Regions from separate parts of the Streptomyces albofaciens JCM 4342 genome, predicted to be linked through region 2. Evidence: riboswitches for the same ligand, from Rfam matches in the RefSeq annotation. Region 2 holds a riboswitch; the other holds the start of a gene.

Region 1 (14,451 bases), on a different contig from region 2:
TGGAGCTTCTTCGCGCCCACCAGGTCCTTGATCTTGGAGATGACCTTCTCGGGGCCGACCGCGAACGGCAGCTCCGTGACGACCAGGCCCTTGCGGCGGGCGGTGACGTTCTCGATCGAGACGGTGGCGCGGATCTTGAACGTGCCGCGGCCGGTCTCGTACGCGTCCCGGATGCCGCCCAGGCCCACGATCCGGCCGCCGGTCGGCAGGTCCGGGCCGGGCACGAACCGCATCAGCGTCTCAAGGTCCGCGTTCGGGTGCTTGATCAGGTGGCGGGCCGCGGCGATCACCTCGCCGAGGTTGTGCGGCGGCATGTTCGTCGCCATGCCGACGGCGATCCCGGACGCGCCGTTGACCAGCAGGTTCGGGTACGCGGCCGGGAGAGCGACCGGCTCCTGCTCCTGGCCGTCGTAGTTCGGCGCGAAGTCGACCGTGTCCTCGTCGATGGACTCGGTCATCAGGGACGTGGCCGAGGCCATCTTGCACTCGGTGTACCGCATGGCGGCGGGCGGGTCGTCGTTGCCGAGCGAGCCGAAGTTGCCGTGGCCGTCGACCAGGGGCAGCCGCATGGAGAAGGGCTGCGCCATCCGCACCAGGGCGTCGTAGATGGACGCGTCGCCGTGCGGGTGGAGCTTGCCCATCACCTCGCCGACGACGCGGGCGCACTTGACGTAGCTGCGCTCGGGGCGCAGCCCCATCTCGTTCATCTGGTAGAGGATGCGGCGGTGCACGGGCTTGAGGCCGTCGCGGGCGTCCGGGAGGGCGCGGGAGTAGATGACCGAGTACGCGTACTCAAGGAAGGAGCCCTGCATCTCGTCGACGACGTCGATATCGAGGATCCTCTCCTCGAAGTCGTCCGGCGGCGGGGTCTTCGTGCTACGGCGGGCCATCGCGGCTGCGGCTCCTTCGCTTGCGTCCTGCTGCTTGCCGATGCTGGATCACGTCGGGGCGTGTGCGGACCATTGTGGCCCGCCCCACTGACAACGCCGACCGCGACCCTCCCCGGGCCGCCGGACGAGGCCGCCGCGAAGTCCGCTCGTACGAGGCAGCCCGGACGGGAACTTCGCCATAGCCCGACGCGCTTGCATACAGTGACAGAACTTCCTCGCAAGCGGATCGAAGGGACGTACATGCCCATGGGTCACACGGCCACAGAACAAGCCGGCTCCGGCGGCCTGACAGCGACCGAGCACCGGCTGGCCAATGGCCTGCGCGTGGTGCTCTCCGAAGATCACCTGACTCCGGTGGCCGCGGTCTGCCTCTGGTACGACGTCGGCTCCCGGCACGAGGTCAAGGGCCGCACGGGCCTGGCCCACCTCTTCGAGCACCTGATGTTCCAGGGATCCGCCCAGGTCGCCGGCAACGGCCACTTCGAACTGGTCCAGGGCGCCGGCGGCTCCCTGAACGGCACGACCAGCTTCGAGCGCACCAACTACTTCGAGACCATGCCCGCCCACCAGCTGGAGCTCGCGCTGTGGCTGGAGGCCGACCGCATGGGCTCCCTGCTGACGGCGCTGGACGAGGAGTCCCTGGAGAACCAGCGCGACGTCGTCAAGAACGAGCGCCGCCAGCGCTACGACAACGTCCCCTATGGCACGGCCTTCGAAAAGCTGACGGCCATGGCGTACCCGGAGGGCCACCCGTACCACCACACGCCCATCGGTTCGATGGCCGACCTGGACGCCGCCTCCCTGGAGGACGCGCGGGCCTTCTTCCGTACGTACTACGCGCCCAACAACGCGGTCCTGTCGGTCGTCGGCGACATCGACCCCGAGCAGACCCTCGCCTGGGTGGAGAAGTACTTCGGCTCCATCCCCGGCCACGAGGGCAAGCAGCCGCCGCGCGACGGCACGCTCCCGGACGTCATCGGCAAGGAGCTGCGCGAGGTTGTCGAGGAGGACGTACCCTCCCGCGCCCTGATGGCCGCCTACCGCCTCCCGCAGGACGGCACCCGCGAGGCCGACGCCGCCGACCTGGCGCTGACGGTGCTCGGCGGCGGCGAGTCCTCGCGCCTGTACAACCGGCTGGTGCGCCGCGACCGCACGGCCGTGGCCGCGGGCTTCGGCCTGCTGCGGCTGGCCGGGGCCCCCTCGCTCGGCTGGCTGGACGTGAAGACCTCCGGCGGCGTCGAGGTGCCGGAGATCGAGAGCGCCGTGGACGAGGAGCTGGCCCGCTTCGCCGCCGAGGGCCCGAGCCCCGAGGAGATGGAGCGCGCGCAGGCCCAGTTGGAGCGCGAGTGGCTGGACCGGCTCGCCACGGCCGCCGGGCGCGCCGACGAACTGTGCCGTTACGCGGTCCTGTTCGGCGACCCGCAGCTGGCCCTGACCGCCGTGCGGCGCGTCCTGGACATCACCCCGCAGGAGGTGCAGGAGGTCGCCCAGGCCCGGCTGCGCCCCGACAACCGCGCGGTCCTCGTGTACGAGCCGACCGAGCCGACCGCCGCCGAGGACAACGACGAGGAGGCGGCCCAGTGAGCGACGCCGTCAGCACCACGATGACCTTCCACCCGCAGCCGGCCGGCGGCGAGCCCAAGCCGTGGGCGTTCCCCGCCCCCGAGCGCGCGCAGCTGCCCAACGGCCTGACGGTCCTGCGCAGCCACCGCCCCGGCCAGCAGGTCGTCGCCGTCGAGATCGACATCGTCGCGCCCCTGGAGGCCGAGCCCGAGGGCCTGGACGGGGTCGCCACGATCATGGCGCGGGCCCTGTCCGAGGGCACCGACAAGCACGACGCCGAGCAGTTCGCCGCCGAGCTGGAGCGCTGCGGCGCCACCCTGGACTCGCACGCCGACCACCCCGGCGTCCGCGTCTCCCTGGAGGTCCCGGCCTCCCGGCTGGACAAGGCGCTCGGCCTGCTCGCCGACGCCCTGCGCGCCCCCGCCTTCCCGGACGGCGAGGTCGAGCGCCTGGTGCGCAACCGCCTCGACGAGATCCCGCACGAGCTGGCCAACCCGGCCCGGCGCGCCGCGATGGCCCTGTCCAAGGAGCTGTTCCCGGCCGACTCCCGGATGTCGCGGCCCCGCCAGGGCACCGAGGAGACCGTCTCCCGCATCGACGCGGCGGCCGTCCGCGCCTTCTACGAGGCGCATGTGCGCCCCGCCACGGCCACCGCCGTCATCGTCGGCGACTTCGCCGGCGTCGACGTGGACGCGGCTCTGGCGGAGACCCTCGGCGCCTGGACGGGTTCGCCCGCCGAGCCGGTCAAGGCCAGCCCGATCACCGCCGACGACACCGGCCGCGTCGTGATCGTCGACCGCCCCGGCGCCGTACAGACCCAGCTGCTCATCGGCCGCATCGGCCCGGACCGGCACGACCGCGTCTGGCCCGCCCAGGTCCTCGGCACGTACTGCCTCGGCGGCACCCTCACCTCCCGCCTGGACCGGGTGCTGCGCGAGGAGAAGGGCTACACCTACGGGGTGCGCGCCTTCGGCCAGGTGCTGCGCTCCTCGGCCGACGGCGACGGCGCCGCGATGCTCGCCATCAGCGGCTCGGTGGACACCGGCTCCACCGGCCCGGCGCTGGAGGACCTGTGGAAGGTGCTGCGCACCCTCGCGGCGGAGGGCCTGACGGACGCCGAGCGGGACGTGGCCGTACAGAACCTGGTCGGTGTCGCGCCCCTGAAGTACGAGACCGCGGCGGCCGTCGCCGGAACCCTCGCCGACCAGGTCGAGCAGCAGCTCCCGGACGACTACCAGGCGCAGCTGTACGTACGGCTGGCGCAGACCGGCACGGTCGAGGCCACCGCCGCGGCCGTCAACGCCTTCCCGGTGGACCGGCTGGTGACCGTCCTGGTGGGCGACGCGGCCGAGATCGAGGAGCCCGTCAGGGCGCTCGGCATCGGCGAGGTGACGGTGGTCAAGGGCTGACGGCCCGTCACGGGCGTCGCCCGGTCCCCGGTCCCCGGCCCCCGGCCTCCGGTCCCCGGTCCCCGGCCCCGGCGGCCGACGGGCCGTGACCCGTTCGGGTGACGCGGCGTCATGAAGGGATCCAGTGGTGCGCGAGTGCCACTGGATCTTCTTTATGTCCCAATTGAGGGGGGTGGTTGCGTGATGGCCGTGTGGCGTACGGCACAAAAGCGGGGTTCTGTTTGCCGTTCGAAAGTGGCCCCGTTTAGCGTCGATCCGGCTGTTCGCAGGATCACCGCCGCAACCGCGGCACGGACAGTCATCGCCGAGTCCCCGTACGGCGCGAGCCAGGGGAGCCGGGGACCCAAGTCCCCCGGGGTGAATCGGGCGCCTTCCCGGAGGGGCCCGTAGGAGACCTTCCTGCTCCGAACCCGTCAGCTAACCCGGTAGGCGAGAGGGAAGGAAAGGACACAGCCAGCCCATGGCGTTCACCCGTGGCACCGGGAAGCACCGTGCTCCGAGCCGCAGCGCTCGGGCGACCCGCAACCTGGCCGGCATAGCCACGCTCGCCGCCTCCGGCGTCGTCGCCACCGTCGCCTCCCCGGCGCTGGCGGCCGGCAACCCGGACGACGCGAACACCCACGACACCGGCTTCCACCAGGCCGTCGTCCTCGGTGACGAGCTCGCCGAGCAGATCGAGGCGCAGGCCGACGCGCAGCAGGAGGCCGCCGACGCGGCCGCCGCGCAGGCCAGGGCCGAGGCCGAGGCGCGTCAGCAGGCCGCGGAGGCCAAGCGCAAGGCCGAGGCCGAGGCGAAGAAGAAGCGGGAGGCCGAGGAGCGCGCCGCCCGCGAGGCCGAGCGCAAGCGCCTGCTGACGTACGTCGCCCCCATCGACGGCTCCTACGTCTCCACCAGCTACAAGGCGTCCAGCGGCCTGTGGTCCTCCGGCAGCCACACCGGCATTGACTTCCACGCCGACTCCGGGACCACCGTCCACGCCGTGGGCTCCGGCACCGTCGTCGAGGCCGGCTGGGGCGGCGCGTACGGGAACAACGTCGTCATCAAGATGAACGACGGCACCTACACCCAGTACGGCCACCTGTCGTCCATCAGCGTCTCGGTCGGCCAGACCGTCACGCCGGGCCAGCAGATCGCCCTGTCGGGCAACACCGGCAACACCACCGGACCGCACCTGCACTTCGAGGCCCGCACCTCGGCCGAGTACGGCTCCGACATGGACCCGGTCGCCTACCTGCGCTCGCACGGCGTCAACGTCTGACGCGCACCCCCGTCCCCACCCGTGCCCCGGCCCCGCGGCCGGGGCACGGGCGTTTCCGGGAATCCCGTCCGCCGGCCCGGATTCCCGCCCGGTCCGCCGACTGGCCAAAAAATATCCATGAATGCGCCACGGCCGTCGGAAATCCCGGCCCCGTCGAATAGAGTCACGTCGAATGCCGCCGCGCGGCGGCGCTGGTGAATGTTTCCCGGGAATGACGGCGGAGGCACGGACGGATGCGAGGCCATATTTCCGCGCACGCGGTGTGCACGGCGATCCGCGACGACATCGTATCCGGCGCCCTGGCGCCCGGCAGCCGGCTGATCGAGGAACTCCTGGCCGGCCGGTACGGGGTCTCCCGCGTTCCCGTGCGCGAGGCGCTGCGCACGCTCCAGTCCGAGGGTTTCGTCACCATCCGGCACCACGCGGGCGCCTGCGTGGCCGCGCCCACCGAGCGGGAGGCGGCCGACCTGCTGGACATCCGCGGCCTGCTGGAGCCGCTGGGCGCCGCCCGCGCCGCCGCCCGCCGCACCGCCGCGCACCTGAAGGTGCTGCGCGGCATCGTCCGGCTGGGGCGCGAGCGCGCCCGGCACGGACAGCGTGCCGAGCTGCGCCAACTGGACGGCTGGTTCCACGAGACGCTCGCCCAGGCGTCCGGCAGCGCGAGCCTGGCGGCGCTCCTCACCCAGCTCCGGCGCAAGATCGACTGGATGTACGCGGTCGAGCCCCCGGCCCGCGAGGAGCGCTCCTGGGAGGAGTACGGCGCGGTGCTGGACGCGGTGAGCCGCGGCGACGCGGAGCGGGCGCGCGCTCTGATGGCGGCGCATGTCGAGCGCTCGCGCGAGGCGTACACGCTGCGGGCCGCTGTTCCCGCCCCGGCCGTGAGGACTCCGAAACAGCCCGTCAACACGGCGCGCGACCGGAATTAACACATCGGCCGTATACAAGAGTGGTACGCGGATTGCCGAAAAGGGCGACAGCGGCGTACGCGCGGGAGAAAAGCGCGGGCCTGGGCCGGATATCGCGTGCCGCGTTGAATTGCCGTACGGAATTATCCGGGCGGGCCCGCCCGATCGCGGCGTACGGCTTCCGGTAAGGCAGTTCCGTGGCCGTGCCGAACGCGCGGGAAGAAGCCGTGCCGAACGCGCGGGAAAAACCGTACCGAACGGGCTGGAAGAGGCCGTGTCGAGCGCGCGAACCGGAAAAGCAACGACCCCGCCCGGCGCCGGTCCACCCGGTCACCGCGGCGGGGCCGCGCGCACATCGGTCCGCGAAGCGGTTCAGACGGTCTCCGGGAGCTCCTCAAGGCCCTCGGCGACCAGCTTGGCGAGACGGTCGAGCGCGGCGTCGGCGCCCTCGGCGTCGGAGGCCAGCACGATCTCCTCGCCACCCTGGGCGCCCAGGCCCAGCACGGCCAGCATGGAGGCGGCGTTGACCGGGTTGCCGTCGGCCTTGGCGATCGTCACCGGGACGCCGGAGGCGGTGGCAGCACGAACGAAGATCGAGGCGGGGCGGGCGTGCAGACCCTCGGCCCAACCGACATTGACGCGGCGCTCAGCCATGGTGTTGCCCTTCAAGTCGTCGAAGTTGTCTAGACCAGTGTCTCATGATGCCGGGAGTGCTCCGGCAGCCCGCGGCGGGGTGCGCCACCGGCCGTCGGCACGCTACCGGCTGGTCGCGGGCATACGGCCGAAGCGTCCGCCATCCGGAACCGGGGGCCGCGTCCCCGCCCGTCCCGGCCGCCGCGGCGGCGCACGCCGAGCCGGTTGTCGGTGCCGGGCCGTACGCTGTGCCCCATGCACAGCACGTCGGACAGCGCCAGCGTCTACCCGGCCCACTGGGAAGCCGATGTCGTGCTGCGCGACGGCGGCACCGCGCGCATCCGCCCCATCGCCCCCGACGACGCCGAGCGCCTGGTCTCCTTCTACGAACAGGTCTCGGACGAGTCGAAGTACTACCGCTTCTTCGCGCCCTACCCGCGCCTGTCCGACCGCGACGTGCACCGCTTCACCCACCACGACTACGTGGACCGGGTCGGCCTGGCCGCCACCGTCGGCGGCGAGTTCATCGCCACCGTCCGCTACGACCGCATCGACGAGCGCGGCCGCCCCGCCAAGGAGCCCGGCGCCGACCAGGCCGAGGTCGCCTTCCTGGTGCAGGACGCCCACCAGGGCCGCGGCGTGGCCTCCGCGCTCCTGGAGCACATCGCCGCGGTCGCCCGCGAGCGCGGCATCCGCCGGTTCGCCGCCGAGGTGCTGCCCGCCAACACCAAAATGATCAAGGTCTTCACGGACGCCGGGTACACCCAGCAGCGCACCTTCGAGGACGGTGTGGTGCGCCTGGAGTTCGACCTGGAGCCCACCGAGCAGTCCATGGCCGTCATGCGCGGCCGCGAGCAGCGCGCCGAGGCCCGCTCCGTGCAGCGTCTGCTCGCCCCCGGCTCGGTCGCCGTCGTCGGCACCGGCCGCGCCCCCGGCGGCGTCGGGCGCTCCGTCCTGCGCAACCTCCTCAACTCCGGCTTCACGGGCCGGGTGTACGCGGTCAACCACGCCTTCCCCGAGGGCGGCACCCGCCTCGACCCCGAGGGCGTGCCCGGCCACCGCTCGGTGTCCGAGATCCCCGAGCCCGTCGATCTCGCGGTGCTCGCGGTGCCCGCCGCCGCGGTCCCCGACGTGGTCCGGGACTGCGGCGAGCACGGCGTGCGCGGCCTGGTGATCCTCTCGTCCGGATACGCCGAGTCCGGGCCCGAGGGCCGCGAGCGGCAGCGCGCCCTGCTGCGCCAGGCCCGCTCGTACGGCATGCGCCTGATCGGCCCGAACGCCTTCGGGCTGATCAACACCGCCCCCGAGGTCCGGCTGAACGCCTCGCTCGCCCCGCAGCTGCCCGGCGCCGGGCGCATCGGCCTGTTCACCCAGTCCGGCGCCATCGGCATCGCGCTGCTCAGCGGCCTGCACCGGCGCGGCCCCGGCGACGGCTCGATCGCCGGCATCTCCACCTTCCTGTCCGCCGGCAACCGCGCCGACCTCTCCGGCAACGACCTGCTCCAGTACTGGTACGACGACCCCGCCACCGACGTCGCGATCCTCTACCTGGAGTCGATCGGCGACCCGCGCAAGTTCATGCGCCTGGCCCGCCGGACCTCCGCCGTCAAGCCCGTCGTCGTCGCCAAGGGCGCCCGCCACACCGGCACCGCCCCGCTCGGCCACACCGTCCCCACGGTCCGCATCCCCGACAGCACGGTCTCCGCCCTGATGCGCCAGGCCGGCGTGATCCGCGTGGACACGGTCACGGAGATGGCCGACGCCGGGCTGCTGCTGGCCTCCCAGCCCCTGCCGGGCGGCCCCCGCGTCGCCATCCTCGGCAACTCCGAGGCGCTCGCCCTGCTGACGTACGACGCCTGCCTCACCGAAGGCCTGCGCCCGCTGCGCCCCCACGTCCTCGCCGCCGCGGCCACCCCGGCGGACTTCTGCCAGGCCCTGTCCGCCGCCCTCGCCAACGGCCTCTGCGACGCCGTCGTCGTCACGGCCATCCCCTGGGTGGGGGAGGAAGGCGTCGCCTCCCCGGGCGAGGGCGCCGACCTCGCGGCGGCGCTGCGCGAAGCCATCTCGTCGGCGTCGCCCGCCAAGCCGGTGACCGTCGTCCACCTGGCCATGGACGCCCTCGCCGACGCGCTCGCCGCCCCGCCGCCGAGCGCCGGACCCCCAGCCGCCCCCGGCAACGCGCCGCAGCCCCCGTCCGACACGCCCGACGGCACCCCGCCCGCCCCGCTGATACCGGTCTACCCCGCCGCCGAGCGCGCCGTCCGCTCCCTCGCCCAGGCCGTGCGGTACGCCAAGTGGCGCCGGGACGCCGCCGACCCGGGCCGCGTCCCGGAGTACGAGGACATCGAGGAAGCCGCCGCGGGCGAAGACATCGACCGGCTCCTCGACGAGCTCGCGCGGCACGCCGACATCACCCGCTCCGTCCCGCTCCCCGCCGACGACGCCCACGCCCTCCTGGCCCGCTACGGCATCCACGTCCACCCCGCCCACCCGGCCCCCGACCCCGACACCGCCGTACGGGCCGCCGCCCGCCTGGGCTACCCCGTCGCCCTGAAGACCACCGCGCCCCACCTGCGGCACCGCCCCGACCTCGGCGGCGTCCGCCTCGACCTGCCCGGCGAGGCCGAGCTGCGCCGCGCCTACGCGGAGCTGACCGACTTCCTCGGCAAGCCGGCGGAGCTGCGCCCGGTCGTCCAGTCGATGGTGCCGCGCGGCGTCGACACGGTCATCCGCGCCGCCATCGACCCGGCCGCCGGCGCCGTCCTCTCCTTCGGCCTGGCCGGCGCCCCCTCGCAGCTCCTCGGCGACACCGCGCACCGCCTCATCCCGGCCACCGACCGCGACGTCGCCGAGCAGATACGCTCCATCCGCACGGCCCCGCTGCTGTTCGGCTGGCGCGGCAGCCAGCCGGTGGACACCGCGGCCCTGGAGGACCTGCTGCTGCGGGTCTCCCGGCTGGTCGACGACCACCCCGAGGTCGTCGGCGTGGACCTGGAACCGGTCGTCGTCGCGCCGCACGGCCTCGCCGTCCTGGACGCCACGGTCCGCCTGGCCCGCCCGCCGGCCACCACCGACCTGGGCCCCCGCCGCATGCCCGCCTACTGACGGCCGCCGCCCGGACCCCGCGCCCGGTCCCCGGACACCGGGTCGCGGCCCGGACACCGGCGCACGGACCCGCCCCGGCCGGTACGCCCCGTAAGATGGCCGCATGGCTAAGACCGGTACGACGACCCAAGGGCTGCGCGCGGCGATCGAGCGCAGCGGCTATTACCCGGCCCTGGTGGCCGAGGCGGTGCAGGCCGCGGTCGGCGGCGAGCCGGTGGTGTCGTACTTGGTCCACCAGGAGACGACCTTCGACGCCAACGAGGTCCGCCGCCACGTCACGGTCCTGGTCCTGACGGGCACCCGCTTCATCGTCAGCCACACCGACGAGCAGTCCGCCGACGACACCTCCCCCTCGCCGTACGCCACCACCTCCACCGAGTCGGTCAAGCTGGGCCGGATCTCGTCCGTCGTGCTCAGCCGGGTGGTCGCCAACCCCGAGTCGTACACCCCGGGCCGGCTGCCCCGCGAGGTCGTCCTGACCATCGGCTGGGGCGCCGTCGCCCGCCTGGACCTGGAGCCCGCCACCTGCGGCGACCCCAACTGCGAGGCCGACCACGGCTACACAGGCTCCTCGACCGCCGACGACCTGTCGCTGCGGGTCAGCGAGGCCGGCGACGGCCCGGACACCGTCCGGCAGACCCTCGCCTTCGCCCAGGCCCTGTCCGAGGCCACCGCGGCCACCACCCGCTGATGGCACACGCCGTCCCCGCCTGGCCGGAACCGGAACCCCTCGACCTGGCCGGCGCCCCGGTGCCCGCGTACGGCACCGGCTCGCTCGCCGACCTGCTGCCCACCGTCACCGCCGGCCAGGGCCTGACCCGGCCCGGCGCCCCGGAGGCGGACGCGCCCGGCATGGACCTGGACCCGGCCGACCGCGTCTGCGTCTTCCTCGTCGACGGCCTCGGCTGGCAGCTGCTGCGCGACCACCCGGACGAGGCACCGTTCCTGACGTCCCTTCTGGACAGCTCGTTCAACCGCACCGGCCGCCCGATCACCGCGGGCTTCCCGGCCACCACCGCCGCCTCCCTGGCCTCGGTCGGCACCGGTCTGCCGCCGGGCGCCCACGGCCTGGCCGGCTACACCTGCCTGAACCCGGACACCGGCGAGCTGATGAACCAGCTGCGCTGGTACCCGTGGACCGACCCGCACACCTGGCAGCCGTACCCGACCGTCTTCCAGCAGGCGCACGCCGCCGGCATCCACACCTGCCAGGTCTCCTCACCGAACTTCGAGCGCACCCCGCTCACCGAGGTCGCGCTGAGCGGCGGCACCTTCCACGGCCGGCTGGCCGGCGAGGAGCGCATGGACCTGGCGGCCGAGCAGCTCGCCGCCGGCGACCGGTCGCTGGTCTACACCTACTACGCCGAGGTGGACGGCGCCGGGCACCGCTACGGCGTCGACTCCGACGCCTGGCGCGGCCAGCTGATGTACGTCGACCGCCTCGCCCAGCGCCTCGCCGAGCAGCTGCCACCCCGCTCCGCCCTGTACATCACCGCCGACCACGGCATGATCGACATTCCGTTCGGCCCGGAGTCCCGTATCGACTTCGACGAGGACTGGGAACTGCGCGCCGGAGTGCGGCTGCTGGGCGGCGAGGGACGGGCGCGGCATGTGTACGCCCATCCCGGCGCGGCCGGTGACGTGCTCGCGGTATGGCGGGAAGTGGTCGGGGAACACATGTGGGTGGCGGGCCGTGACGAGGCCATCGCCGCCGGGTGGTTCGGCCCCCGGGTCGACGACCGGGTCCGGGCCCGGATCGGTGACGTCGTCGCCGCCGCGCACGCCGACATGGTGATCGTGGCGAGCGAGACCGAGCCGCGCGAGTCCGCGATGGTCGGCATGCACGGCTCGATGACCCCCGCCGAACAACTCGTCCCGCTCCTCGAAGTACGCACCTGACCCCACGGGCCCCGGGCCCGCCCCCACCCCGCCGCACGGCGGGGCGCGCCGCCGCGTGCCCCGCCCGTCCCCCCACCCGTACGAGCCCGAAAGGCCCGCGTTCTCCCATGCCCGAGCTGGTGTTCTTCTCCGGAACGATGGACTGCGGAAAGAGCACCCTCGCTCTGCAGATCGAGCACAACCGCTCGGCCCGCGGCCTGCAAGGCATGATCTACGCGCGCGACGACCGGGCCGGCCGCGGCAAGCTCTCCTCCCGCCTCGGCCTGGTCACCGAGGCCGTCGAGGCCACCGACGACACCGACTTCTACGCCCACATCGTCGGCACGCTCAGCTCCGGCGGCCGGGTCGACTACGTCATCGCCGACGAGGCGCAGTTCCTCGCCCCGGACCAGATCGACCAGCTCGCGCGCGTCGTCGACGACCTGGAGCTGGACGTCTTCGCCTTCGGCATCAGCACCGACTTCCGCAGCAAGCTCTTCCCCGGCTCGCAGCGCCTGGTGGAACTGGCCGACCGGATAGAGGTGCTCCAGGTCGAGGCCCTGTGCTGGTGCGGCGCCCGCGCCACGCACAACGCCCGCACCCTCGACGGCCAGATGGTCGTCGAGGGCGCGCAGGTCGTCATCGGCGACGTGCACAGCGCCCCCGCCGAGGTCGGATACGAGGTGCTCTGCCGCCGCCATCACCGGCGCCGCCAGACCGCCGCCTCGGCCCACGCGGCGGCGCTCTCCCCGGACGTGCTGCCGGTCGACACGGCCAAGTAGCGCGGCCCCCGGGGCCGGGGCACGGGGCGCGCCGGGGCCCGCCCCGTATACGCCCGCTCAGTCCTTCCGCTGGAGGAGGGCGAACTCCGCCCCCTCCGGGTCGGCCACCATCGCCACCCGCCCGTACGCGCTGTCCCGGGCCGCCCGGACCTCCTGGCCGCCCAGCTCCACCACCCGACGCACCGCGGCATCGAGGTCCGCGGTGGCGAAGTATGTCACCCAGTGCGGCCCCGGCTCGCGCGGCAGCGCGTCGCCCACCCCGTGGATGCCCGCCACCGGCCGGTCCTTCAGATGCAGCGTCAGGTAGTCGGGACCGGCCGCCGCTTCCGGGAGGGTCTCGTAGCCGAACACGGCGCGGTAGAAGGCGGCGACATCCGTCTCCCGGGTCACCAGCTCGTTCCACACCGGCGTGCCGGGCACCCCGACCAGCGCCGCGCCCACCATCTCCTTGCCTTGCCACAGCCCGAAGATTGCGCCCTGCGGGTCGGAGGCGATCGCCATCCGCCCGGCCTCGTCGTCCGCGTCCAGCGGCCCGACCGCGACCGTGCCGCCGCAGCAGCGGATCTGCTCGGCCGCCGCGTCCGCGTCGTCACTCGCGAGATACGTGGTCCAGGCGACCCGAAGCTGACGTTCGGGTGCCAGTTCCCCGATCCCGGCCACCTCCCGCCCCTGCAGATACGCCCGGACGTACGGACCGAAGTGCTGCGGCCCCGGTTTGAACTCCCAGCCGAACAGCGCGCCGTAGAACTGCTCGGTCGCGGCCAGGTCGTGCACCATGAGACTCACCCAGCAAGGCGCGCCGGGCGTCCGCCGAGTCGTTGCCTCCGTCGTCATCGTCACTCTCTCCTCGGACCATCGGGGTGGTGGCCGTGCGGGGACCCGGCGCGAGTGCGCCGTCCCGTGCAGATGCTCGCACCCCTCATCCGGTGCGGGCCCCGGCCGCGCCGTCTTCGGCGCGTTCCCGTGGGAACATGCCCGATTTGATGTTTCACATCCGTTTCGGCGACGTTGCCGTCCGGGGACGCGCGGGCAGCCCGGCGGTTCCGGCCGCGCCCGGCCCGGACACCGCCTTCAGCGCGGGCCCGCCCTTGCGCGAGGATGACCCGCATGAATCCCCTCATCACCGCAGCCGAGCTGGCGGAGGAACTGGCGTCCGGGACGCCGCCGGTCCTCCTCGACGTCCGCTACCGGCTCGGCGGCCCGCCCGGCCGCCCCGAGTACGAGGCCGGGCACGTACCCGGCGCGGTCTACGTGGACATGGACGCCGAGCTCGCGGGCCCCGCGGGCCCGGCCGGCCGCCACCCGCTCCCGGACCTGGACGCCTTCGCCGAGACCATGCGCCGCGCCGGGGTCTCCGGGAACCGCCCGGTCGTCGTGTACGACGGCGGTCTGGAAGCACCTCCCGGGCGAAGCTCCGGGGGAGGCTGGTCGGCGGCGCGCGCCTGGTGGATGCTGCGCTACACCGGGCACCCCTCGGTACGCGTCCTGGACGGCGGCCTGGCCGCCTGGACCGCGTCCGGCGGCGCGCTCAGCACCGACGTACCGTCCCCGGAGCCCGGCGACTTCGCCGCGGTGCCCGGCGCGCTGCCGCTGCTGACGGCGGACGAGGCGGCGGCCCTGGCCCGGCGGGGTGTCCTCCTGGACGCGCGGGCCGGTGAGCGCTACCGCGGCGAGGTGGAGCCCATCGACCGCGTCGCCGGGCACATCCCGGGCGCGCTGTCCGCGCCGACGACCGATAACCTCACCGCCGACGGTACGTTCCGGCCGTCCGCGGAGCTGGCCGACCGGTTCTCCGCCCTCGGGGCCACCCCGGACGCCGAGGTCGGCGTCTACTGCGGTTCGGGTGTCTCCGCCGCGCAGGAGGTGCTGGCCCTCGCCATCGCGGGGGTGCCCGCGGCGCTGTACGTGGGGTCGTGGAGCGAATGGTCGGCGGACCCGACCCGCCCGGTGGCCACCGGGGCCCAGCCGGGCTGACACCTCACGAAGACGTCCCGGCCGGGCTCCGCCGCCCGGCCGGACGGTCTTATT
Region 2 (14,451 bases):
GCGCCGTCGCGCAGCCCTCGCCGCACCTGCTCGTCGTCGACACCGCCGCGCTCACCACGGGCGGCGCCCCCGGCCGGGACAACGTGGACTGGCAGGCCGTACGGGCCACCGTGCTGGAGGCGTGGGAGGCCTTCGACCGGGACGGCGGCGTCGAGGAACAGCCCGGTGTGCGGCGGACGCTGGCCGCGATCGACCTCCTCGGCGACGACGTGGACCTCGCGCCGGCCCGCCACCTGCCGCCCCCGCCGGCCGCCGGCGGCCCCGCCGAACTGGCCCGGGTGCGCGACCGGCTGACCGGCACTCTGGCCCGTACGGCCGAGCTGACCCCCGACCCGGCCGCGGCCCCGCAGTCCCCGCCCGCGCGCTGGCCGCTGACCACCGTCGGGGAACTGGCCCGCGCCGGTGCCCTCGTGCTGCGCGCCGGCGGCCCCGGCACCGCCGCCCCGGACGCCGCCCCCACCGTCCTCACCGAACACGACGTCATCGGCGGCACGGCCCCCAGCGGCTCGCTCCCCGAACAGGCCGGGTCCACCGGGCCCGCCGAGGAGCCGGTGCTCGTCGCGGCGGGCGACGTGGTGGTGCCCGTACTGGGTGGCGGCGCCGTCGCCCGCGTCGTGGACGAGGCCACCGCGGGGGCCGCCCTCGGCCGCAACCTCTTCCTCCTGCGGCCCGACCCGGCCGCCCTCGACGCGTGGTTCCTCGCCGGGTTCCTGCGCGGCACCGCCAACACCCGGCAGGCCAGCAGCTACGCCTCCACCGCCACCCGCCTGGACGTGCGCCGCCTCCAGCTCCCGCGGCTGCCGCTGGCCGAACAGCAGCGCTACGGCCGGCGCTTCCGCGAACTGGCCGCCTTCGAGGAGACCCTGCGCCTCGCCGCCCGCCTGGGCGAACAGCTCGTACAGGGCCTGCACGACGGCCTGACGGAGGGCTTGGTCACGCCCGGCTGATTTCCTACAACCCCGGCGGCGTCAGCGGTGTCGTATATACGCTCGATCACACGCAACCGCAGTATGTTCCCGGCGCCGCACCCACCGCACCGCGCCGGGCCTTGATCCGTCAGGAGCAGTAATGCACGGCCCCGTTACGGCCCCACCGCCGCACCGTCCCGCCTCGCGCAGCACGGTCGTCCTGCTGCGGGTGGTCTTCGTGGCGGTGGCCGTGCTCAGCCTGGGCTTCCTGGCCTGGGTGACGCTGCTGCGCGCTGCCGTCGTGCAGCGCCGCCCGCTGGGCTGGTGGGTGTTCGGCGCGGACCTGGCGCTGTTCGCCGGCGCGGTCGTCCTGGCCGGAGGGCGGGACGAGAACTCCTGGCAGGTCAACACCGGTGCGGGCCTGGTCGTCCTCCAGATGGCCGCGGCCGTGACGTACTACCTCGTCGTCGACGTGCGCGCGTACCGCGTCGCGCCCGGCCGGCAGGCGTACGGGCCGCCCGGCGCGGGCCCGGCGTACGGCGGCCCCCCGGGGGCGGGCCCGGTCCCGGCCGCCATGCCGCACGCCCCGAACCCGTACACCGGAGTCCAGCCGCCGTCCCAGCCGCCACGGCAGGCCGCCGATCCGCTGCCTCAGGACTGGCCCTACGCGCAGACCCGCACACAGGGCTCCTTCCAGCCCCACCCCCAGCCCCTGGCCCATCCCGCCCCGCAGCCGCAGCCCGCCGCCCCGTACGACCCGCCCGCCGCCCCGTACGGCGCCCAGCCGCAGCGCATCGACCAGGTGCGTGCCGAACTGGACGAGCTGAGCGACTACCTCCGCAGGGAGGAAGGGCGTTGAACGGCCGCGTCGTCGCCGAGCGCTACGAACTCTCCGCACTGCTCGGCCAAGGCGGCATGGGCCAGGTCTGGATCGCCTACGACCGCCGCCTCGACCGCCGGGTCGGCGTCAAGCTGCTGCGCCCCGACCGGGTCTCCGGCACGCCGGACGCGGAGGAGATGCGCCGCCGCTTCGTGCGCGAGTGCCGGGTCACCGCGCAGGTCGACCACCCCGGCCTGGTCACCGTCCACGACGCGGGCAGCGACGGCGACGACCTGTACCTGGTCATGCAGTACGTCGAGGGCGCCGACCTCGCCGACCACCTGGCCGAGCACGACCCGTACCCGTGGCAGTGGGCGGTCAGCGTCGCCGCCCAGCTGTGCGCCGTGCTGGCCTCCGTACACGCCGTGCCGATCATCCACCGCGACCTCAAGCCGCGGAACGTGATGGTCAGGCCGGACGGCACCCTCACCGTCCTCGACCTCGGCATCGCCGCCGCCCTGGACACCGACACCACCCGCCTGACCCACACCGGCTCGCCCATCGGCAGCCCCGCCTACATGGCGCCCGAGCAGGCCATGGGCGGCACCGTCGGCCCGTACACGGACCTGTACGCACTCGGTGTGCTGCTCCACGAACTGCTCAGCGGCGAGGTGCCGTTCGCCGGCTCGACCGCGCTGGGCGTGCTGCACCGCCATCTGTACGAGCCGCCGGTCCCGGTGCGCAGGCTCCGCGCCGACGTGCCCGAACAACTGGAGGCGCTGGTGCTGCGGCTGCTCGGCAAGGACCCGCAGGAGCGGCCCGCCGACGCCCAGGAGGTCTACCAGGCGCTGGTGCCGCTGCTGCCCACCGCGTCCCAGGGGCGGGCCGGTACGGGCGCGCCGATGGACCCGACCCGGCCGTTCCTGCACCCGCACGCGCCGTGGCCGGTACGCGCCGCGGCCCCGGCCGTACCGCCACCGGCCTTCGCACCGCCGCCCGCCTTCGCGCCGCCGGGCGCCGATCCGCGCGTGTCCGGGGTGGGCGCCGACCCGCGCGTGTCCGGGGTGGGCATCGACCCGCGCGTGTCCGGGGGCGGCGCCGACCTGCGGACCTCGCGGCCGGGTGCGGACCCGTGGGCCTCGGGGACGGGTGTCGACCCGCGGACCCCAGGGGCGGGCGCCGACCCGCGAAGCTCCGGAACGGGCGGCGGCCCCGATGTCGCCGCCGCCGTGGACGAGGTCAAGCGCCTCCTGGACCAGGGCCGCATCACCCACGCCGTGGACATCCTCGGCGGCATCCTGCCGGCCGCCGCCGCCCGGCACGGCGCGCACTCCCCGGTCGTACGGACGCTGCGCAAGCAGTACGCGGCCACGCTCATGGACGACGGCCAGTACCGCCGGGCGCTGCCCGAACTTCGCGCGCTGGCCGAGGAGTTCGCGCGCGACAGCGGGCCGGGGGCGGCGCGCCAGGCGCTCCAGTTCCACTACGAGGCCGCGCAGTGCCTGGAACAGCTGGGCGAGGTGACACAGGCGCTGGACGAGTACCGGGCCCTGCTGCCGCACTTCGAACGCTATCCGGACGACCCCATGCGGCCCCTGGAGATCCGCCGCTCCATCGGCCACCTGCTGCTCGCCCTCGGGGAGCGCGGCGCCGCCCACGAGGCGCTGTCCCGCCTCCTGTACGACGCGGAGCGGCTGCACGGCCCGCACGGCGCCTTCCCCGCGGAGGTCCGGCGCACGCTGCACTGGCTGGGCCAGGTCCGCGGCTGACCCCGTACGCACCGGCGTACCTTCAGGAGAGAACAGGAGAGAAACCGCCTTCCGGGCAACTCGTTGTGCGAATCGGTGGCCTGGATCACGCGGACTCTTTAGCATCGGCATCGATCAACGCCGGACCAGGAAGACAGGCAGGAAAAGCCGCACCGCCGCCGCACCGTTGTTGCACCCCGCCAGGAGGCTTGATGTTCCGCCGTAGGACCGCGCTTCCCGTTTCCGCCGCCGCCGCGCTGCTGGCCGCCGCCCCACTGCTGACCGCCTGCGGCACGGAGGCGCACCCCGGTGCCGCGGCCGTCGTGGACGGGCAGCGGATCACCGTCGCGCAGCTCCAGTCGCGGGTCCGGGACGTGCGCAGCGCCCAGGAGAAGTCGCCGCAGGCCGCCCAGCTGGTGGAGAACTCCGGCAGGCTGGGGCCCGCCACCCTGAACGGCATGATCTTCGACCGGGTCCTGGAGCGGAACGCGAAGGACGCCGGGGTCACGGTCTCGCGCGACGACGTGCAGAAGTGGCGCGCGGCGGCCGAGCGCAGCGCGGGCGGCGCGGAGCGGCTGAAGCAGATGTGGCTCCAGCAGGCCATCGCGCCCGGTGAGATCAACGCCGTGGTCCGCAACCAGCTCCTGCTGGACGGTATCGCCAAGCACATCGGCGCCGACCGCGGCCAGCCGCAGGGCCAGCAGCGGCTCGCCACGGAGCTGGCCAGGACGTCCCGCAAGATGGGCATCGACGTCAACCCGCGCTACGGCAAGTGGGACGACGGCCAGGTCATCCTCGGCCGGACCAAGGAGCCGTGGGTCAAGGACGTGTCCGGCGCGGCGGAGCAGCAGCAGACCTGAGCGGGGCCGGGGGAGGGCGGACCGTGCGCGTGCGGTCCGTCCCGCCCCGGCCGCGCGGACCGTGCGTGTGCGGCCTCGCCCCGGCCGCCCGAACCGTGCGTGTGCGGCCTCGCCCCGGCCGCCCGAATCGTGCGCGTGCGGCCCCGCCCGACCGCGCGAACCGTGTGCGTGCGGCCCCGCGCCCCGGCCGCCCGAACCGCGTGCGCAGCACCGCCCCGGCCGGCCCGTCGCGCCCCCGGTCCCGTGCGGCGTTGTCGGTGCCGTGCGTTACGTTCGTCGGGTGAACGCTGACGCCACCGCCGCCCCCGGCGCGCCGGACACCGCCCCCGGCCGCCTGGTCCTGCTCACGACCAGCCACCGGGTCGCGCCCGGCCTGCTGTCCTGGCCCGCGTGGCAGACGCTGCGCGCCGCCGACCGCGTGCTGTGCGCCGACGACGCCCACCCGCAGCTCCCGTATCTGCGCGAGGCGGGCATCGCGGTGGAGCGGGCCGTGCCCGGCGCCCGCGAGCTGGTGGAGTTCTGCCGTGACGGTGGCCGTACGGCGGTCGTCATCACCTCCGCCGACGGGGACACCGAGCTGACCGACGGCCTGGCGCGGATGGCCGGCTCGGGCCGGGAGACGATGCCGGACCTGGAGCTGCTGCCCGGTTCGTACGACCTGCCGGGCGCCCGCCTGCTCGACCTCGTGCAGGTCATGGACCGGATCCGCCGCCAGTGCCCGTGGAGCGGCGTGCGCACCCACGAGGACCTGGCGAAGTACGGCATCGAGGAGATGTACGAGCTGGTCGAGGCCATCGAGGAGGGCGACCGGGAGGCGCTGCGCGAGGAGCTGGGCGATGTGCTCCTCCAGGTCGTCTTCCACGCCCGGATCGCCCAGGACGACCCGGACGGGCCGTTCTCCGTCGACGATGTGGCGGCCACGCTCGTGGACAAGCTGATCCGCCGCCATCCGCACATCTTCGGCGAGGAGGCCGCGCACACCCCGGAGGACGTGAAGGCGCACTGGCTGCGGGAGAAAGCGGCCGAGAAGCAGCGCGCCTCGGTCACCGAAGGCATTCCGCTCGGCCAGCCCGCCCTGGCGCTGGCCGGCAAGCTGGCCTCCCGGGCGCGTACGGCCGGCATCGACGCCCTCCCGCCGGGGGAGGGCGTCGGGTACGAGCTGCTGGCCCTCGCCGTACGGGCCGAGGCGTCCGGCACGGACCCGGAGACCGCGCTGCGGGCCGCCGCCCGCACCTACCGGGACGCGATCCGGTCCGCCGAGGAGGCCGCCTCCGGCGCCGCGGACTGAGCCCCGGCGGGCCCGGGCCGCCCGTCGCCGCGGTGCCGCAGCCGCTCGGCCGTCCAGACGGCGGCGACGGCCGCGCTCACCGCCGCGCCCACGGCGCACACCCCGCCCCAGCCGGCCGCGCCCCACACCGCCGAGGTGAGCGCCGAGCCGACCGCGCCGCCGACGAAGTAGCTCGTCATGTAGGCGGAGTTGAGGCGGTTGCGGGCCTCGGGCCGCACCGCGTAGACCAGATTCTGGTTGCTGATGTGCACGGCCTGCACCGCCGCGTCCAGGACGATCACCCCGGCCAGCAGGGCGGCCAGCGCCCAGGGGCCGCCCGCGCCGCCGGCCGCCAGCAGCGCCCAGGAGCCGAGCAGCAGGAACCCGCCGAGGCCGGTGACCCGGTGGGCCAGGCCCCGGTCGGCCAGCCGCCCGGCGACCGAGGCGGACAGCGAACCGGCCGCGCCCACCAGGCCCAGCAGCCCGATCGCCGATTCCGGCCACCCGTAGGCGGGACCGGACATCAAGAAGGCCATCGCCGTCCACAGCACACTGAACGCGGCGAAGGACAGCGCGCCCAGCGCGGCCCGCCACCGCAGCACCGGTTCCTGTACGAAGAGGGCGAGCGTGGAGCGGATCAGCGCGGGGTAGCGCAGCCCGGCGCCGGTGTGCAGGGCGGGCAGCCGCAGTCGCAGCAGGACGGCCATCAGCAGCATCAGTCCGGCGTTGACCCAGTAGACGGTGCGCCAGCCGCCCAGGTCGGCCAGCAGCCCGGCCGCCGTACGGGCCAGCAGAATGCCCAGCAGCAGCCCGGTCATGACGGTGCCGACCGTACGGCCGCGCTCGGCGGGCGCCGCCAGGGAGGCCGCGTACGGGACGACGACCTGCGCGGCGACGGAGGCCAGACCGGTGAGCGCGGTGCCGGTCAGCAGCAGCGCCCCGTTGGGCGCGCTCGCCGTCACGGTCAGGAAGACCGCGGTGGCCGCGCACAGGCACACCGCCAGCCGCCGCCGCTCCAGCAGGTCGCCGAGCGGCACGAGGAACAGCAGCCCCAGGCCGTAGCCGACCTGCGCGACGGTCACCACCAGGGCCGTGGCGGCGGACCCCATGTGCAGGTCGCGGCCTATGACGTCGAGCAGGGGCTGGGCGAAGTAGTTGCCCGCGACCGACAGACCGGTCGCCACGGACATCAGCAGCAGCGTGCCGCGCCCCAGCCCGGGCCGCCCCCCTTCCTGCGATTCCTGGGAAGGCATCAGAACCCTTTCCGCTCGACGCGGCACCCCGGTGGTGCCGCTCCGCCCCTCAGCTTCCGCGGCACCGGCCGATGAGTCCAACACATGGTTGTCATCCCATCCATCGCACAGCGCGATCGATCGCCGGCGGGGAGCGCTGGCTACGCTCACCGCATGGAGCTGCAACAGATGCGGTACGTGGTCGCGGTCGCCGAGACCGGCGGCTTCACCCGGGCCGCCGAGCGCTGCCATGTGGTGCAGTCCGCGCTCAGCCACCAGATCGCCCGCCTGGAGAAGGAGCTCGGCGCCCGGCTCTTCCACCGTACGAGCCGCAGCGTGCGGCTGACGGCCGCGGGCGAGGCGTTCGTACCGGTCGCCCGGCAGGCGCTGGAGGCGGCCGAGCGGGCCCGCGCCGAGGTGGAGGCGGCGGCCGGCGAGGTACGCGGCCGCCTCGCAGTGGGCGCGATCTCCACCGTCGCGGCCGTCGACCTGGCCCGCGAGCTGGGCGACTACCGGGCCCGCCATCCACAGGTGCGGATCAGCCTGCGCATGGAGATGAGCGAGCAGCTGATCGAGCAGGTCCGGCAGGGCACGCTGGACGTCGCCTTCGTCGGACTGGTGCCGGGCGCCCGCAGCCAGGGCGTACGGGAGCGGGCGCTGGCCCACGGGGAACTGGTGGCCGTCGTGCCGCCGGACCACCCGCTGGCGGGCCGGGAGCACACGGACCTGCCGCGGCTGGCCGAGGAGACCTTCGTGGACTTCACGGCGGGCTCGGCGGCCCGCCGCCAGCGCGACGAGGCGTTCCGTGCGGCGGGCCTGACGACCGAGGTGGCCTTCGAGGTGACCACCGTGGAGTTCCTGGCCAAGCTGGTCCGCGCCGGGCTGGGCATCGGCATGGTGCCGCGGGCGTTCGCCACCGAACTGACCGGGCTGAGCGTGGTCCGCGTCCGCAACGCCCCCGCCCGCGTCGAACGCGTCGTCTGGAACCGGCTGGGCCCCTCGCCCGCGGCGGCGGCCTTCCTGGAGGGGCTGGGCGTGGACCCGTCGGACCCGGACCCGGACCGGGTGCCGGCCGCCGCACCGGTTGCTCGGGGCAGCTGATCGGCTCGCCCGATGAGACCCCGCCGACCTGTGCCTTCTCCGTCCGTACCGGCCCGCCGGCCCCTGCCGCTCCCGCCCGCGCATCGTCCCCGCCCACCCGGGTACCCGGGTCGAATGACAGCAACGATCGTTTCGGCCACACCGGCCCAGGACATCGGCTCCGTACAGCAGGCCGTGGACTTCACCCGGGACATGGTCGTCGGCACCGGTCCGCTGGTCGCCGGGATCGTCATCGTCCTGGGGCTGATCCTCGCCGTGGTCTACGGCAGGCGCCGCCGGGACCGTGAACCCGACCCGCCCGAGCCGGAGACCCAGCCGACACCGCCCAAGAACCCGACCGGGTACGAGAGCGAGCTGCGCGACCCCAACGAGGTGCCGCGCGACGGCGACCACCGGCTGACCCCGCACGAACTGCCCGACTACGGCAACGCGCCCACCCGCCACGGCGAGGACCAGAACCGGGAGCGCAAGCGCTGGCAGGAGGGGCACAGCGGCTCGTTCGGCAGCGGTTAACGTCGAGGGGTGCGCCAGCAGACCCCACACCCCTCCGACGAACGGCCCGCGGCCCCCGCCGGGCCCGGCACCGCCTGCCCCGTGTCCGGCCACGGGCCGGCCGCCGTCCCGCCCTGCCCGGAACTGTTCACGTGGGAGTTCGCCTCCGACCCCTACCCGGCGTACGCCTGGCTGCGCGACCACGCGCCCGTCCACCGCACCCGGCTGCCCAGCGGCGTCGAAGCCTGGCTGGTGACCCGGTACGCGGACGCGCGGCAGGCGCTGGCCGACACCCGGCTGTCGAAGAACCCGGTGCACCACAGCGAGGCCGCGCACGGCAAGGGCAAGGTCGGCATCCCCGGCGAGCGCGGCGCCAACCTGATGACGCACCTGCTCAACATCGACCCGCCGGACCACACCCGGCTGCGCCGCCTGGTCTCCAAGGCGTTCACGCCGCGCCGCATCGCCCGGTTCGCGCCGCGCGTACAGGAACTGACCGACGCGCTCATCGACTCCTTCGCGGAGCGCGGCGCGGCCGACCTCATCCACGAGTTCGCCTTCCCGCTCCCCATCTACGCCATCTGCGACCTGCTGGGCGTCCCGCGCGAGGACCAGGACGACTTCCGGGACTGGGCCGGGATGATGATCCGGCACGGCGGCGGGCCGCGCGGCGGTGTCGCCCGGTCGGTGAAGAAGATGCGCGGCTACCTCGCCGAGCTGATCCACCGCAAGCGCGAGGCCCTGGGGGAGAAAGGGGCCGACGACCTCATCTCCGGTCTCATCCGCGCCTCCGACCACGGTGAGCACCTGACGGAGAACGAGGCCGCCGCGATGGCCTTCATCCTCCTGTTCGCGGGCTTCGAGACCACCGTCAACCTCATCGGCAACGGTGTGTACCAACTGCTGCGCCACCCCGATCAGCGCGAACTGCTCCAGAAGGCCGCCGCCGCGGGCGACACGGAGCTGCTCGCCGCCGGGGTGGAGGAGCTGCTGCGCTACGACGGCCCGGTCGAGCTGGCCACCTGGCGCTTCGCCACCCGGGACCTGACCCTGGGCGGCCGGCGCATCGCCGAGGGCGACCCGGTCCTGGTCGTGCTCGCCGCCGCCGACCGCGACCCGCGGCGCTTCGCGGAACCGGACGTACTGGACCTGTCCCGCCGCGACAACCAGCACCTCGGTTACGGCCACGGCATCCACTACTGCCTGGGCGCGCCGCTGGCCCGCCTCGAAGGCCAGACCGCGATCGCCACGCTGCTGACCCGGCTGCCGGACCTCCGGCTCGGCGCGGATCCGGACGATCTGCGCTGGCGCGGCGGGCTCATCATGCGCGGTCTGCGGGCCCTGCCCGTGGAGTTCACACCCGTACGGAAGTGACATCCCGCACGTGCGGAAGTGGGCTGACGCGGCGTGGGAACCCGCACGGAAGCGAGCTGACGCGGCGTACGGAAGTGACGCCACGTCAGGCCGTGACCTGCGCGTGATCTCCGCTACACCGGCTTGTGACGAGCGGGCGGCACCGCTACTTTCAACCGTTTGAAAGGCCGGGGCGGGCCGTACGGCCCACGGTCCCGGCCTCTCGACGACAACTCAACCGCCGCTCGAAAGGCAACCGCATGCGCTCCGGGACAGGCCGACACCGTCGCCCCCGTCAGGCTCCGGCCATCTTCGTCACGGCGGGAGTCGCCGGCGGCGCCCTCGCCATGCCCCTGCTCGCCGCCGCCGACGCGCAGGCGGCCGACACCGCCACCTGGGACCGGGTCGCGCAGTGCGAGAGCGGCGGCGTGTGGAGCGCCAACTCCGGCAACGGGTTCTACGGCGGGCTCCAGCTGACCCAGGACATGTGGGACCGGAACGGCGGCGCCGCGTACGCCTCGCGCCCCGACCTGGCCAGCCGCTCGCAGCAGATAGCCGTCGCCGAGTCGATCCTCGCCGCGCAGGGGCCGGACACCTGGCCGAGCTGCGCGGTGAACGCGGGACTCAAGCGGGGCGGCAGCGGACCGGACGTGGACCCGGGTACCACCCCGTCGCCGGAGCCCTCCTCGTCGGCCCCCTCCTCCAGGCCCACTCCCTCCACTCCCGCCGAGCCGACGCCTTCCTCCGGCTCCGGCGAGCCGTCCCGGACCCCCGAGCCCGGCGGCACGCGGACCCCGGACCCGAAGCCGTCGCCGACCGACCCGTCCGGCGGCGGCGACGCGTCCCGTACGCCGGACCCGTCCGGTACGGGCCGTACGGGCGACCCGGCCACCCCCGGCGGCGACAAGGCCACGAAGCCCACCACGCCGCCGTCCGCGGGCGGCAAGCACCGCGGCAGGCCCAGCGAGGACGAGGGGCCCGCCACGGGCGCCGGGGGCGCGGGCGGCACGGACGACGCGGGCCGGTCCGGCGGGGGGCACCCGTCGCGCGGCGGCGACGCGCACCGCACGGACCCGGCGTCGCCCGGCGACTACACCGTGCGGCCGGGTGACAACCTGTCAGCCATCGCCGAGGACCGCGGGGTCTCCGGAGGCTGGCCGGCGCTGTACAAGGCCAACAAAGGTGTCATCGGGGGCGATCCCGACCTCATCCACCCTGGTCAGCGCCTCGATCTGGCTGCCGATCAGAGTGGTTCGTAAGTAATTGACCGGTTTGGTGAAAGTGAGACATGGATCTCGTTCGGCAGCCCGCCGTCCGCCCTGTCCGTTGTTTCCAAACCTGCGACGACCTGCGGAAATGTGATGATCCTGTGATGTCTGAGGGCCAACTGGCCTCAGATGTAGGGGTTTGAACCGGCGGGCCGTTCCTGTTTACCGTCTTCATCGCTCGCCAAAGCGGGCCCTTCAGCCACACGCCGAATCCTGCCGGTGGCCGGAGGTCATACGTCGCGACAGCGCCGAAGGCAGGAGCGGGGGACCCAAGGTAAGTCGCCGGCCCCGCCCGCGGAAGCGGGACAGCCGGCTTGGGGTGAAGCCGCGTGGAAGCTCACGCGGCCGGGCCACTCACAGCCCGAACCCGACAGCTCACCTCGTAGGCGTCGGTGAGGAAACGAACCATGCTGAACACCAAGGGCAAGCACCGCCGTCCCTCCAAGGCCGTCCGCGTCGCCACGCTGGCCGGCGTTGCCGGTGCTGCTGTGGCCGTCCCGCTGATGGGCGCCACCTCTGCCTCCGCCGCGAACAACTGGGACGCCGTCGCCCAGTGCGAGTCCGGCGGCAACTGGTCGATCAACACCGGCAACGGCTACTACGGTGGCCTGCAGTTCACCAACTCCAGCTGGAAGGCCGCCGGCGGCACCAAGTACGCCCCGCGCGCCGACCAGGCCACCAAGAGCCAGCAGATCGCCGTGGCCGAGCGCCTGCTCGCCATCCAGGGCCCGGGCGCCTGGACCTGCGCCGGCGGCCACCTGGGCAAGGGCAACTCGAACGCCACGGCCGAGGGCGGCTCCTCGCAGGGCTCCCACAAGTCCTACAAGTCGAAGCGCTCCTACTCGGCGCCGCAGCACTCCTCGCGGTCCGAGGCCCGGAAGCAGGGCGAGGAGCTGGCGCGCAAGACCCCGGCCCCGTCCCACAAGTCGGCGCCGAAGTCGAACCCGAAGGGCAACTACACCGTCAAGTCCGGTGACACCCTCGCCAAGATCGCTGCTTCCCACGGCACCAACTGGAAGTCGGTCTACGAGAACAACAAGTCCGTCATCGGCGGTAACCCCAACCTGATCTTCCCGGGTCAGAAGCTGGCCGTCTGAGCCCGCTGAAACCTGACGGCCTCCGGGTGACCGTGTCGCCCCGTACGTACGGCGGTGCGTACGGCACGGCACCCACCCGGGGCCGGGCCGCTCGCACCGGGAATCCGCTCATCCCGTGAGACCGCCCCGCCACGGCGTGTGAACCCCCGCACGCGCCGCGGCGGGGCTTCTCCGTTCCCTCCCGCCGCCGCTCCGGGGCCCGGCGGGCCGCCCGGGCCGCCCGTCCGGGCCCCACCCGGCCCACTTCCCCGTACAGCGAACATTGCGCCCATACGTCCCGTGAACAGGGGCTTTGCGGGTGTATTCGTCCCACGGACCGGGCTGGCGGCGAGCGGAACCCCGGGAGGCCGTTAGGCTCGTGCTGCAGAACTCCAGACACCCATGAAGGAGACAACGTGCCGTCCATCGACGTCGTCGTAGCTCGCGAGATCCTCGACTCGCGAGGCAATCCCACGGTCGAGGTCGAGGTCGGCCTCGACGACGGCAGCACCGGCCGTGCCGCCGTTCCGTCCGGCGCCTCGACCGGCGCCTTCGAGGCCATCGAGCTGCGGGACGGGGACCCGAACCGCTACCAGGGCAAGGGCGTGGAGAAGGCCGTCCTCGCGGTCATCGAGCAGATCGGCCCGGAGCTGGTCGGCTACGACGCCACCGAGCAGCGCCTGATCGACCAGGCCATGTTCGACCTGGACGCCACCGACAACAAGGGCTCGCTCGGCGCCAACGCCATCCTCGGCGTCTCGCTGGCCGTCGCGCACGCCGCCTCCGAGGCCAGCGACCTGCCGCTGTTCCGCTACCTCGGCGGCCCGAACGCGCACGTCCTGCCCGTCCCGATGATGAACATCCTGAACGGCGGCTCGCACGCCGACTCCAACGTGGACATCCAGGAGTTCATGATCGCCCCGATCGGCGCGGAGTCCTTCTCCGAGGCGCTGCGCTGGGGCGCCGAGGTCTACCACACCCTCAAGAAGGTGCTCAAGGGCAAGGGCCTGGCCACCGGCCTGGGCGACGAGGGCGGCTTCGCCCCGAACCTCGGCTCCAACCGCGAGGCCCTGGACCTCATCCTGGAGGCCATCAAGGAGGCCGGCTACACCCCCGGCCAGGACATCGCGCTCGCGCTGGACGTCGCCGCCTCCGAGTTCTACAAGGACGGCGTCTACGAGTTCGAGGGCCAGCGGCGCACCGCCGAGGAGATGACCGCGTACTACGCGGAGCTGGTCGACGCCTACCCGCTGGTCTCCATCGAGGACCCGCTGTTCGAGGACGACTGGGACGGCTGGAAGGTCATCACCGACCGCCTGGGCACCAAGGTGCAGCTGGTCGGCGACGACCTGTTCGTCACCAACCCGGAGCGCCTGGCCCGCGGCATCGAGGAGGGCTCCGCCAACGCCCTGCTGGTCAAGGTCAACCAGATCGGCTCGCTGACCGAGACCCTGGACGCCGTCGAGCTGGCCCAGCGCAACGGCTTCAAGTGCATGATGTCGCACCGCTCCGGCGAGACCGAGGACGTCACCATCGCCGACCTGGCCGTCGCCACCAACTGCGGCCAGATCAAGACCGGCGCCCCGGCCCGCTCCGAGCGCGTCGCCAAGTACAACCAGCTGCTGCGCATCGAGGAGATCCTCGACGACGCGGCCGTGTACGCGGGCCGCACCGCCTTCCCGCGGTTCCGCCTCGCGGACTGACCAGCACGGCAAGGGCTGATCCGGCTGATCCTTCCGGGGCCGCGCGGCCCCGGCGGCAGTCAATGACGTACGTCCCCGGCGGCGGTCCCGTACCGTTGCCGGGGACGTACGTGCTCCGGGCCGCACCGGCCCGGGCCGCTCACCCAGGGAGGGCGACGTGTCCGCGGAACGGTTCTCCACCGCGACCCGGCTCAAGGCGCTCGGCGAGCAGGCCGCCGCCCGCGTCCAGCGCGCCCGCCCGCGCCGCCGCGGCCGCCTGACCGGCCGCGCGGCACTGCTCGCCCTGGTCCTGTGCTCGCTGGTCGTCGCCCTGGCCTACCCCACCCGGCAGTACATCTCGCAGCGCGCCGAGATCGCCGACCAGCGCCGCCAGGCCGAGCGGGCCGCGCAGCGCGCCGACGAGCTGCGCGACGAGAAGGCCCGCTGGCAGGACCCCGAATACGTACGGCAGCAGGCCCGGCTGCACCTCCACTACGTCATGCCGGGGGAGACCGGCTACATCGTCCAGGACGGCTCCGGCGACGGAAAGCGGCGCACGGGCCGGGGCGCCGCGGAACGTCCCTGGTACGACAACATCTGGAACGGCCTGGACGCCGCCGACAAGTAGCCTGGCCCGGGCACCT

Evidence for each region. A riboswitch is a leader RNA that binds a small molecule or an ion and turns the genes downstream of it on or off. The one in region 2 is predicted to bind cyclic di-AMP.
Region 1: another riboswitch for cyclic di-AMP. It lies ahead of CP973_RS30295 (M23 family metallopeptidase); the one in region 2 lies ahead of CP973_RS05165 (LysM peptidoglycan-binding domain-containing protein).

What each region holds. Positions count from the first base shown of each region.
Region 1 is NZ_PDCM01000002.1:2,361,571-2,376,021, reverse strand. It holds gene CP973_RS30310 (DNA gyrase/topoisomerase IV subunit A) at 1-890, opposite strand, end outside; gene CP973_RS30305 (M16 family metallopeptidase) at 1,137-2,474, shown strand; gene CP973_RS30300 (M16 family metallopeptidase) at 2,495-3,862, shown strand; cyclic di-AMP (ydaO/yuaA leader) riboswitch at 4,155-4,309, shown strand; gene CP973_RS30295 (M23 family metallopeptidase) at 4,323-5,120, shown strand; gene CP973_RS30290 (GntR family transcriptional regulator) at 5,354-6,046, shown strand; gene CP973_RS30285 (HPr family phosphocarrier protein) at 6,398-6,679, opposite strand; gene CP973_RS30280 (bifunctional acetate--CoA ligase family protein/GNAT family N-acetyltransferase) at 6,914-9,763, shown strand; gene CP973_RS30275 (DUF5998 family protein) at 9,867-10,454, shown strand; gene CP973_RS30270 (alkaline phosphatase family protein) at 10,454-11,662, shown strand; gene CP973_RS30265 (thymidine kinase) at 11,770-12,423, shown strand; gene CP973_RS30260 (VOC family protein) at 12,481-13,257, opposite strand; gene CP973_RS30255 (sulfurtransferase) at 13,531-14,397, shown strand; gene sepH (septation protein SepH) at 14,447-14,451, opposite strand, start outside.
Region 2 is NZ_PDCM01000001.1:1,090,749-1,105,199, forward strand. It holds gene CP973_RS05115 (N-6 DNA methylase) at 1-947, shown strand, start outside; gene CP973_RS05120 (DMT family transporter) at 1,069-1,767, shown strand; gene CP973_RS05125 (serine/threonine-protein kinase) at 1,764-3,497, shown strand; gene CP973_RS05130 (SurA N-terminal domain-containing protein) at 3,689-4,336, shown strand; gene CP973_RS05135 (nucleoside triphosphate pyrophosphohydrolase) at 4,617-5,624, shown strand; gene CP973_RS05140 (MFS transporter) at 5,570-6,856, opposite strand; gene CP973_RS05145 (LysR family transcriptional regulator) at 7,010-7,936, shown strand; gene CP973_RS05150 (DUF6479 family protein) at 8,051-8,449, shown strand; gene CP973_RS05155 (cytochrome P450 family protein) at 8,531-9,802, shown strand; gene CP973_RS05160 (LysM peptidoglycan-binding domain-containing protein) at 10,042-11,040, shown strand; cyclic di-AMP (ydaO/yuaA leader) riboswitch at 11,286-11,453, shown strand; gene CP973_RS05165 (LysM peptidoglycan-binding domain-containing protein) at 11,457-12,146, shown strand; gene eno (phosphopyruvate hydratase) at 12,542-13,828, shown strand; gene CP973_RS05175 (FtsB family cell division protein) at 13,986-14,435, shown strand.